3 regions of the Blautia hydrogenotrophica DSM 10507 genome follow, and region 1 is predicted to be linked to each of the others. Evidence: riboswitches for the same ligand, from Rfam matches in the RefSeq annotation. Region 1 holds a riboswitch; each other region holds the start of a gene.
The links. A riboswitch is a leader RNA that binds a small molecule or an ion and turns the genes downstream of it on or off. The one in region 1 is predicted to bind cobalamin.
Positions count from the first base shown of each region.

Region 2: it holds a riboswitch for cobalamin, as region 1 does, so the genes downstream of both, BLHYD_RS09630 (Ig-like domain-containing protein) here and BLHYD_RS07195 (energy-coupling factor ABC transporter permease) in region 1, are expected to answer to the same signal.
Region 3: it holds a riboswitch for cobalamin, as region 1 does, so the genes downstream of both, BLHYD_RS09720 (InlB B-repeat-containing protein) here and BLHYD_RS07195 (energy-coupling factor ABC transporter permease) in region 1, are expected to answer to the same signal.

Region 1 covers NZ_CP136423.1:1,539,296-1,542,575, reverse strand. The annotation lists gene hemA (glutamyl-tRNA reductase) at 1-839, opposite strand, end outside; cobalamin riboswitch at 1,079-1,252, shown strand; gene BLHYD_RS07195 (energy-coupling factor ABC transporter permease) at 1,424-2,170, shown strand; gene BLHYD_RS07190 (energy-coupling factor ABC transporter substrate-binding protein) at 2,172-2,474, shown strand; gene cbiQ (cobalt ECF transporter T component CbiQ) at 2,503-3,276, shown strand.
Region 2 covers NZ_CP136423.1:2,063,087-2,066,366, forward strand. The annotation lists gene BLHYD_RS09630 (Ig-like domain-containing protein) at 1-1,837, opposite strand, end outside; cobalamin riboswitch at 2,032-2,218, opposite strand; gene BLHYD_RS09635 (carboxypeptidase regulatory-like domain-containing protein) at 2,513-3,280, opposite strand, start outside.
Region 3 covers NZ_CP136423.1:2,102,509-2,105,788, reverse strand. The annotation lists gene BLHYD_RS09730 (glycoside hydrolase family 3 protein) at 1-717, shown strand, start outside; gene ybaK (Cys-tRNA(Pro) deacylase) at 755-1,234, shown strand; cobalamin riboswitch at 1,309-1,500, shown strand; gene BLHYD_RS09720 (InlB B-repeat-containing protein) at 1,632-3,280, shown strand, end outside.

The DNA.
Region 1 (3,280 bases):
GGTTCCACATCTCTCGGTACTGCAAGATCAATGAGAATCACTGGATGTCCCAATTCTATTCCTTCAAACAGCTCTCGGCGCAACGTGTAATTAGGGCTGGCCGTAGCACTGACTACCAAGTCACATTTTGGCAGATATTCCATTCTCTCTCCATAATTAATGCGCTTGCATCCCATCGGTATATTCACGACACCGCTGCGATACTGGCGAACAGTCACCGTCACATCTGCACCGTTTTCTCTCAGAGTCTGAGCGGTAATCTTTCCCATCTCACCATTTCCAATAACCATACAGGTCTTTCCCTTGACCTCATAGCCTTTTTCTCTTAGGCAGGCAATCGCCTGATGAATCACAGAGAGATTGCCTCTAGAAAATGCAACTTCTGTCTTAATCTTTTTCCCGGCAGTGATCGCCATACGAAACAACACTTCCAGCACACTATCCGTAGTAAAATGCTCTCTCGCCAAAGACAGGGCATCTTTTACCTGGGTCAGAATCTGATCCTCCCCTAAAATCTGTGATTTTAATCCGCTGGTCAAATAGAATAAATGTTCCACGGCCTCTGCGTCTTTTCTTTCAGTAAAACAATCTCTGTACTGTCCCGCCGGAACTTCTTTTATCTTACAAAGACTGGCATAGAGATCCCCCTCCCAGTCTTCGGCAGTGCTGACCCACACCTCCATGCGGTTGCAGGTTGATAAAATAATGCAGCCTGATATCTCATTCTCCTGAAGCAATTCTTCCATAGCACTGCTGGCATCCTTCTTTGTAAATGCAAATTTAGCCCGAATATCCACAGGTGCCATACTGTGATCAATTCCGATCATGGAAATACTCATAGTTCTTCTTCCCCTAACTTTCCTTTGTCTTTCTCATAAGACTTCTTCTGATCTTATTTCGCTTTTTTTATCATATCATAACCCCATTCAATGTCAATTCTATGGTTTCTTTTTTTCAAAAAATTCTCCCTCACAAACTTGGATCTGTCAGGAAAAATCATCTGTGAATAGCTGTAAAACGTTTAAAAAAACACTGTATAATAGTTGACAATTCATAATCGAAAGCCTATAATAAATTTCGGCAATTTCTTGTATATGGTCCTTAAACAGGATAAATGGGAAAAGAGTGCAAATCTCTTACGGTCACGCCGCTGTAAAGGAGGAGCGTTCCCCACAATCCACTGGTTCGCCGGGAAGGAGGGGAAATCGCAGAGATTCCTAAGTCAGAATACCGCCATATACAAGCTTCGCACATGGTTACGAACGATGACCTGGTGCTTATGTTTCTTCTGCCAAAAGAGAAGGAACCGCTGCGCCTGTCTGTCGCTCAGACAGGCTTTTTGTATATCAAAAGCGACTGACGACAGCTCTTATGCCAGCCCTGTGCCTTTGTCTTACTTCATTTAAAGAAAGGGGAACTAAAAATGACCAAAAAACAAAAAAAGATTGTATTGCTATCCACAATCTTTGCCTTGACTTTCGGAATTACTCCCGCAGTCAGCGCCATGCATATCATGGAGGGATATCTTCCCGGCACCTACTGTATCGCCTGGGGTATCCTGTGTATTCCTTTCCTGGCAGCAGGCTTTTTCTCCATGAAAAAGACAGTGGCTGCTAACTCCCGGCTACTGCCGCTTCTAGCGATGGCCGGCGCTTTTGTGTTCGTGATTTCTTCACTGAAAATTCCGTCTGTGACTGGGAGCTGCTCCCACATGACAGGAACCGGATTAGGTGCCATTCTTTTTGGACCATCCGCTGTCAGCATCCTGGGCATTATCGTCTTACTTTTCCAGGCTATCCTGCTGGCTCACGGCGGGCTGACTACCTTAGGAGCAAACACATTTTCCATGGCTGTCGCAGGCCCGTTTGTCTCTTACGGAGTCTTCCTTCTCTGCAAAAAAGCCAATGTAAATCGAAAAGTCAGCGTCTTTTTAGCAGCCACTTTGGGAGATCTGTTTACCTACTGTGTAACCGCTATCCAGATGGCTTTCGCTCACCACGCGGATACTAGCATTGCAGGCGCTATGGGAAAATTTTTGACAGTATTTGCACCAACACAGATACCTTTGGCAATCATCGAAGGAATTTTGACGGTTCTGATTATCTCCGCGTTGGAGACCTATGCAAAACCGGAGCTGCGTTCCATCGGATTTTTAAAGGAGGTGCACTGATATGAAAAAATCGACGGTGCTCATTTTAATTATTGTTGTCATTCTCATGGCTTTTATTCCACTGTTTGCCATGCCTGATAAGGAGTTCGGCGGTTCTGACGATGCGGGAAGCGTTGTTGTCGAAGAAGTCGACTCTAGCTATACACCATGGTTTGAACCAATCTTTGAAAAAGCTCTCGGTCATGAACTTCCCGGAGAAGTCGAAAGCCTGCTGTTTTGTCTTCAGACAGGTATCGGCGTGGGTGTGATCGCTTTTGTCATGGGCAGATATGTAGAACGGAAAAAATGGCTCAGAGAAGAATAATTTCTGTATCCCGGCGAAAGGAGTACTTATGATTGCCATCGATCAGCTATGTTACCGCTCTAAACTTAGATATCACAATGCCGGAGAAAAATTTGCATTTACAACCCTGACCCTTTTATTTTGTGTGGTCAGTCGTTCTGTTGTAATTGCTGGAATTGTCCTGGTAACGACAGGGATTCTCACCATATACAAGGGTGGAATCCCTTTTTTCCGTTATCTGAAATTCCTCACAGTCCCTCTAGTCTTCCTGATTCTGAGTACTGTGGCCATCGTCTTAAATGTCTCAAAGACACCGTCAGATCTCTTCGCTCTTTCCATTGGAAGCTGGTATTTGACCGGCAGCAAAGCTTCCTTATTATATGCAGTACAATTGATTTTGACTGCACTGGCAAGTGTCTCTTGTCTGTACTTTTTTTCATTTAGTACTCCTATCACAGATTTTATCCATGTATTGCAGAAACTGCACTGTCCTCGGTTAATCATCGAACTCATGCTTCTGATCTATCGATTTATTTTTATACTTATGGAGATATCCTCGGCAATCACAACCGCCCAGAACTCTCGTCTGGGCAATAAGGATTTCATCACCTCATGCAAATCCTTCGGTTTCATGGCCTCAGCTCTCCTAATCCGGGCAATCAAAAAATCCAATCTTCTCTACGATGCCATGGAATCCCGTTGTTATGACGGAACCATCCGCGTACTTCATGAGAATTTTCCGCCCAAAAGACGTGAAATCCTCTATATCTTACTGTTTGAAACATTTTTACTTGCAGTCACTGTGATTTTGCGGCTGCGATAAGAAA
Region 2 (3,280 bases), 520 kb from region 1:
AGAGATAGCTGTCTGCAAAACCTACGTTTGGAAATACGTTGTTCAGGCAGTACATCCAGCCGGAGCCCTGGGCATAGTCGAACTCTCCCAGCTGTCCTTCCGTCCCCTCTCTCCATTCAATGGACAGATCACTGAGGTCTTCATTCATAGACGCATTTTCCAGATTCAGTTCCTTCGTCGCAGAGCCTGGTCTAGACGCATTGGCTCCTACGATCGCAGACAGATAGAAGCCACTCTCCACGGTTCCAGTGTTGGTGTAATCATAGCCGTTCTCCTGAATCAGGCGAACCAGAGCCTCTGCTGCATTCTCACCTTCATAGATCGGCACCTTAATGGGTTCCACAATATAGCCGCAGTTGATGGTGATCGCCTCGATGTCAAAAGTCGCGTAGCCGATCAATTCCCCTTCTTCTGCTTTGGTATAGTAGATTTTATATTCCTGGGTGACTGTCTGTCCGATGGAGTCCGTCACAGAAATTAGAACCGTGTGTTCTCCATTTTTTTTGTCTTTGAAGTTCAGGGTATAACTGGTCTTCGTGTCATCATCCCAGTTATAAGCCACGCTGGACCCATCCAGCTTCACGGAAGATGCCAGTTTATTTCCAGCGGAATCCCTGGCGATAACGTCGAAGGTTTTCCGGCTAGCCCTAAGCTGAATGCCATCCTCTAGAGTCGTCTCGATGGTGGGCGCGCTCCAGACAGACACTTCACAGCTGGCAGAGATTTCACCGACACTCGCCGTGACGGTGGCATCGCCCTTCGCAACTGCAGTGATTGTTCCATCCTCCACTTTTACAATCTGCTCATCGCTGGACTCCCAGGTAATCTGTCTCTCAAAATAAGGATCCTCTGGAACAGTCGCCGCCTCCAGCTCCATTTCTTGACCGATTCCCATGGCTACGGAAGAACGGTTCAGTGTGATCTCACCGAGCGTCGACTCACAAGCCTCCACATCGACTTTGATGATTTCACCTAGATTGCCTGTCAGATCTTCTGCGACCAGATACACGGCGCAGGCCTCCTCTGTCAATCCTTCCAGGGTGACTTCATTTTCATCCACACCTATCGTGAAAGTCTTTGCAGAATCTTTGTCGATCTGCGCGGGCGCTTCCTCATCCACACCCTGTACTACATAATACCCAGTTCCCCCTTCATCGCTGTTAAAGCTTAAGGTCACTGTCTCCATGGCTCTCTCTGTCACTGAGATATCACTCAGAACAGGTGCCGACTCATCGGTCGTCTCTGTCAGAAAAATGATCTCATCGCCATCATAGATTTCATAATTGTTGACATAAATGGAAGTTCCATACTCTCCGGCTGCCACCCCATTTACAATAAAAGTAAAATTCCGGGTGTCGACACCGCTCACCTTGATGACATTTCCAGCTTCGTCCAAATCCAGATAATCCCGGATGTTTTCCGGGGTGGCATCGAACATCTCAATCTGAGTCAGAACCAGCGCGTCCAGCAGAGTATACTGTCCCTGCTCCACATCAATATCCGGGCCGTAGGTAAAACCATACTTCTGTGCCAGCATCGGTGTCATAGCCTGGTCCGAATCATTCTGGTAGATCTCTTCCTCCCCCTTCATCATGCTGATATAGAAATATCTATCCCACCAGACATCATCGTCGGAGGCAAATACTGTCTCCTGCTCTTCTTCCTCAAAAGATACCGCTGCATCCGCAGTTTCTTCCTGAAACGCTTCGACGTTCGAAGAGTTTCCCAGCTCCGAAGCGGATTCTTCTGTGGCAGCCATCGCTGTCGCAGGCATCGAAGTGAGAATCATCAACATCGCCATCATCAGGCAGAGGATTCTCCTTCCTCGCTTTTTCATAAGTTTCACTCCTTTCTTTTTTTCCATAGTACTTGAAGTGAAGAACCCGACAAGCCATAATATTTTCCATATATAAGGAAAAGAGAGCCCCGGGAGTTTTAAAAAAAAGAGCCTGTCAGGCTCTATCTTTAAAATAACTTTTTGCCATATACAAAAAGCTCTCGGACTCTCTTCTCAATCCGCCTTGCTTACGAATCTCCCACTTAAACTGCGTTGCTGTATCCTGACTCGAGTTCCTCCTACTAGAAACGCCTTCCCAGATCTCTCCAGTGGCCCTATGTTCCGTTCGTCCCTCATACAGTAGAGATAGACTGTCCCGGATTCTCACCGGGTTCCCTTCAAACAGGTAAAAATACCTGACCGCAGTTCTATTCAATTTATACTATGGATTTACTTTCTTAGTATAACGAATATAGGCAATTTTGTCAAGAAAATAACTCTTGTTCACTCCGCCTTCTGCCTTCCTGTCCGAATACCAGTCTCATCTTTGTAGACGCCGCCTGTAACTTTTCCACGCAGGCTCTGCTTTTTTCTCTTCCACATAAGGTACCCCCCACTATAAAAATCTTTTTGCTTATAGACGCAAAGCTTCCTGATATGGGCACTCAGACCCATACCAGGAATGCTTTGCACTCCATACATAACTGGCAAAGCCTTACATCTGCTTTTGCAGAATTACTTCACTGTCACATTCACCCAATCCGAGTAAGAACCAAAGACTTTCTCACCATCTACCGTACGGTATGCACGCATAGTATAATAATACGTATGACCAGATTTCAGGCCGGTGTTGGTATACGAAGTCGTACTTCCCTTTCCGATCTGGGTCACATAGTGCCATTCCCCATCCTCAGATGTCTTATAGTAAATGCGATAGCCACTTGCCCCATTTACCTTGTTCCAATTCAGAGTTACCTTTCCGTCTCCTGCAGTAGCTTTCGCAATCACTGCTTTCTTAGGTACTGCCTTTCCAGACTTACCGTCAGAATATGCACCGTATACTTTCGCTCCGTCAATATTACGGTATGCGCGCACATAATAAGTGTAAACCTTTCCAGTCGTCACTCCTGTATGCACATAAGAAGTATCCTCTGTCTGAGTTGCATATCTCCAGCCGCTGTCGTCTATCTTGTAGTATAGACGATAGCCATCTGCTCCATCTACTTCATCCCAGGTTACTTTAATACCATTATAACCCCAAGTCTGTGTCTTGCTGATGGACGCCTTTGCCAGAGTCGCTTTTGCACTCAGATCTGTCACATATTTACTGTAGACCGGCTCGCCCCACTTCTTGCTCGCCGCTTTCACCGTATAATAATACGTTGTACCGGTCACTGCCGTCTCGTCTGTATAAGACAAATCTGTCAAATCCTGAACCCATGCGATTCGTTTGAAGCTCTCTCCTTTTACCTTACGATATACATAGTAGCTCTTCGCGTTCGC
Region 3 (3,280 bases), 560 kb from region 1:
GAAAACGTGGGTGCTGGTCGTGACAGTGACCAAGCATACCAAGTAGGACAGACTCTGGGTGCTTATCTGAAGAGTTATGGATTCAATATGGATTTCGCGCCTGTGGCAGATGTACTGGTCAATTCAGAGAATACAGTAGTCAAGGAGAGAGCCTTTGGGAGTGACCCCAATTTAGTGTCTTCGATGGTAGAAGCGGAAGTGAGAGGACTGAAGGGTGAGAAAATCGAGGCGGTCTTGAAGCATTTTCCAGGGCATGGGGCGACGGCGGAAGATTCCCACAACGGATATGCCTACGCGCAGAGAAGTCTGGAAGAGTTAAGGGAGACGGAACTTGTACCGTTTCAGGCAGGCATCGACGCGGGAGCGGAGTTTGTGATGGTCGGTCATATCTGTTTTCCTCTGATTGAAGACGGGCAGATGCCAGCGAGCTTGTCGTCCTGGGCGGTGACAGAGCTGTTAAAGGGAGAGATGGGTTTTGAAGGTGTGGCTGTCACTGATGCGATGAACATGGGCGCCATTGCTGAAAACTATTCTTCCGCAGAGGCAGCAGTCCAGGCGATACAGGCAGGAATTGACATGGTTCTTATGCCAGCAGATTTCGAGGCGGCATACAACGGCGTGCTTCAGGCAGTCAGCAGTCAGGAGATTTCCCAAGAGCGTTTACATGATGCGCTGAGGCGGATATTGACGGTAAAGCTGGAAATGCAGAATAGATAAAAATCGTTTTGAAATGGATTTTCCAGGGGGGATAAAAATGGCAAAAGAAGCGAAGACGAATGCGATGAGAATTTTGGAACGTCAGAAGATTCCCTATCAGGTATTGACTTATGAGTGCGGGGAGTTTATTGACGGAATTCATGTGGCAGATTTGACGGGAACTCCGCGTGACCAGTCTTATAAGACTCTGATTATGGAGGGAAAGAGCAGAGCGTATTATGTCTTTGTGGTTCCCATAGAAAAAGAAGTGGACCGAAAGGCGGCAGCGAAGGCCGTGGGAGAGAAATCCGTGGATATGGTCCATGTGAAAGAGATTCAGAAAGTGACAGGGTATGTCCGGGGAGGATGCAGCCCCCTGGGAATGAAGAAACAGTATGTCACAGTTTTTGACGAGAGCGTCAGGAATTTTGAGGAGATCTATGTGAGCGGCGGGAGAATTGGGGTGAGCTTGAAAGTACCGGTAGAGGGGCTGTTGAAAACCACCCGTGGCGTGGTCGCAGATGTGACAGCCGGATGACGGTAATACCGCAAGGAGAGGTTCGGGATAAAATACTTTACTTTAAAACAGTTTTATGTTATACTTTATGCAGATTAATAGGTGAGATTTACGGTTTCTTTGTCTTTGAACAGACAAAGGATGAAAAGAGAATCCGGTGAAAATCCGGAACAGTCCCCACTACTGTAACGTGGACGAGAAAATATAAAGCCACTGGATTTATATCTGGGAAGGTATTTTCGAGGAGGAAGCGAAGTCAGGAGACCTGCCGTAATGGAGAAAAAGAGATATTTCTGGGCGGAAGAGATATGCTTTTTTTCGTGTCTAAAAACAGCTGAGACAAATGTTTTCCACAGGATTGGCAGAGGGTTGTTTCTGTTGGGAAAACTATATTTTTAATTTAATTAGGGAGGATACTATGAAAAAAAGAAAGGATAAGGTTTGGAAGAGAATACTGGCGTTTTCTCTGGCCTGTATTTTGGTGGTGCCGGCTTCAGTGACCAGTATTTTCGCAGGTGCGTGGGACGCATCTGACAGCAAGAAATTCTCGGAACTGAGATTCTGGGAAAATGAGGCGCCGGGAATTCGTTTCTACATTAATGCGGCAGCCCGCTATGAGTTGGAGACCGTGCAGGAGCCAGGATATGGCACAAATTCCGGTGATTGGACAGTCATGGACCTGCTGAGGGGGATGTACACAGGCCTGGATTATCTGAATTACATACCGGAGAATTATTTTGAGAACTATTATGAAAGAGCAGTGGGGGAAGTGATTGAGAGAGAGGGAGTGCTGGACAAGTCCAAGTCCACGGAGTATTCTCGTCTAATGTTGGCTTTGTCTGCTCTGGGAAAAAGCGTCTACGATGTGGGAGGTTATGATTTTATTGATATTCTGTCCCAGTCTTACAAATATTCCTATGGGCAGGGGCTGAATGGACCGATCTGGGAGTTGATTGCCCTGAACACGGGAGGCTACGAACTCTATGAGCCCCCCTCTTCTTATGAGGAAGGGGATATCAATACCGAGGGCAGGATGCTAGATTACATTATGAGATCTGAGATTCGAGATTCTGAGAATACCATTGGGGGATGGGTGCTGAATCTCGCTTCCGCCGGAAACAGTGCGGATGTGGATATCACAGGTATGGCACTGCAGGCGTTGGCTCCCTATTATCTGGATGAAGAAAAATATATCGCTACAGGCGCGGAGACTCCCTATGGAGAGTTCGTCCAGGCAGTGGAGAGAGGTGTCTACAGCCTGTATCAGATGCAAAGTTCCAACGGTGGTTTCGGAGGCTGGGGAAGCAACATCAATTCAGAATCCACCGTACAGGTATTGGTGGCATTGACTGCGCTGGGTATCGATCCCCTGGCAAAATCCATTGAGCTGGAGAATATCGGGAAGAGCTGCAGCTTTGTGACGACCGGAAATGTGGTGGACGGTGTTTGGTCCAACAACATGGTGGATGCACTGCTCAGTTTCTGGGCAAAGAACAGTGGTTCCTCAGAGGCTGTGGGCGGATTTAAACATGTAGTCTCCGGCAACGATGGCGGCGGAGGAGCCGGACATGACGTAAACGGTATGGCTACAGATCAAGCGCTGTACGGACTGATTGCTTACGACCGATTTCTGAATGGGGAGAACCCCCTGTATGATATGACAGATATGACGGATGGCAGTTATACGGAGATGACTCCGGTCTCCTATACCATCACCTTTGACGGGAATGGGGCAGGAGAGGCCAAGACAGAGACGTATTCTCCCTATGCGGAGGTGAACATCACGGCCGGGGAGCCTTCTGACGAGGAGGCGTTTGTCTGCTGGAACAGCGAGCCGGACGGCAGCGGGACGACATACTGGCCGGGAGAGGTACTCTCCATGCCGGAAGAAAATATTACGCTCTACGCGATGTACGGCGATGTGGTGTTTGATTTGACATTGGAGCTGAATGGCGGAAAATTGGCAGAAGACGTGACTGTTCCGGATACCTATACTCCGATGGATGATGACTGGGAGTTGCCGACTGCGGAGGAGATTTTCAGAGAAGGCTATGATTTCCAGGGATG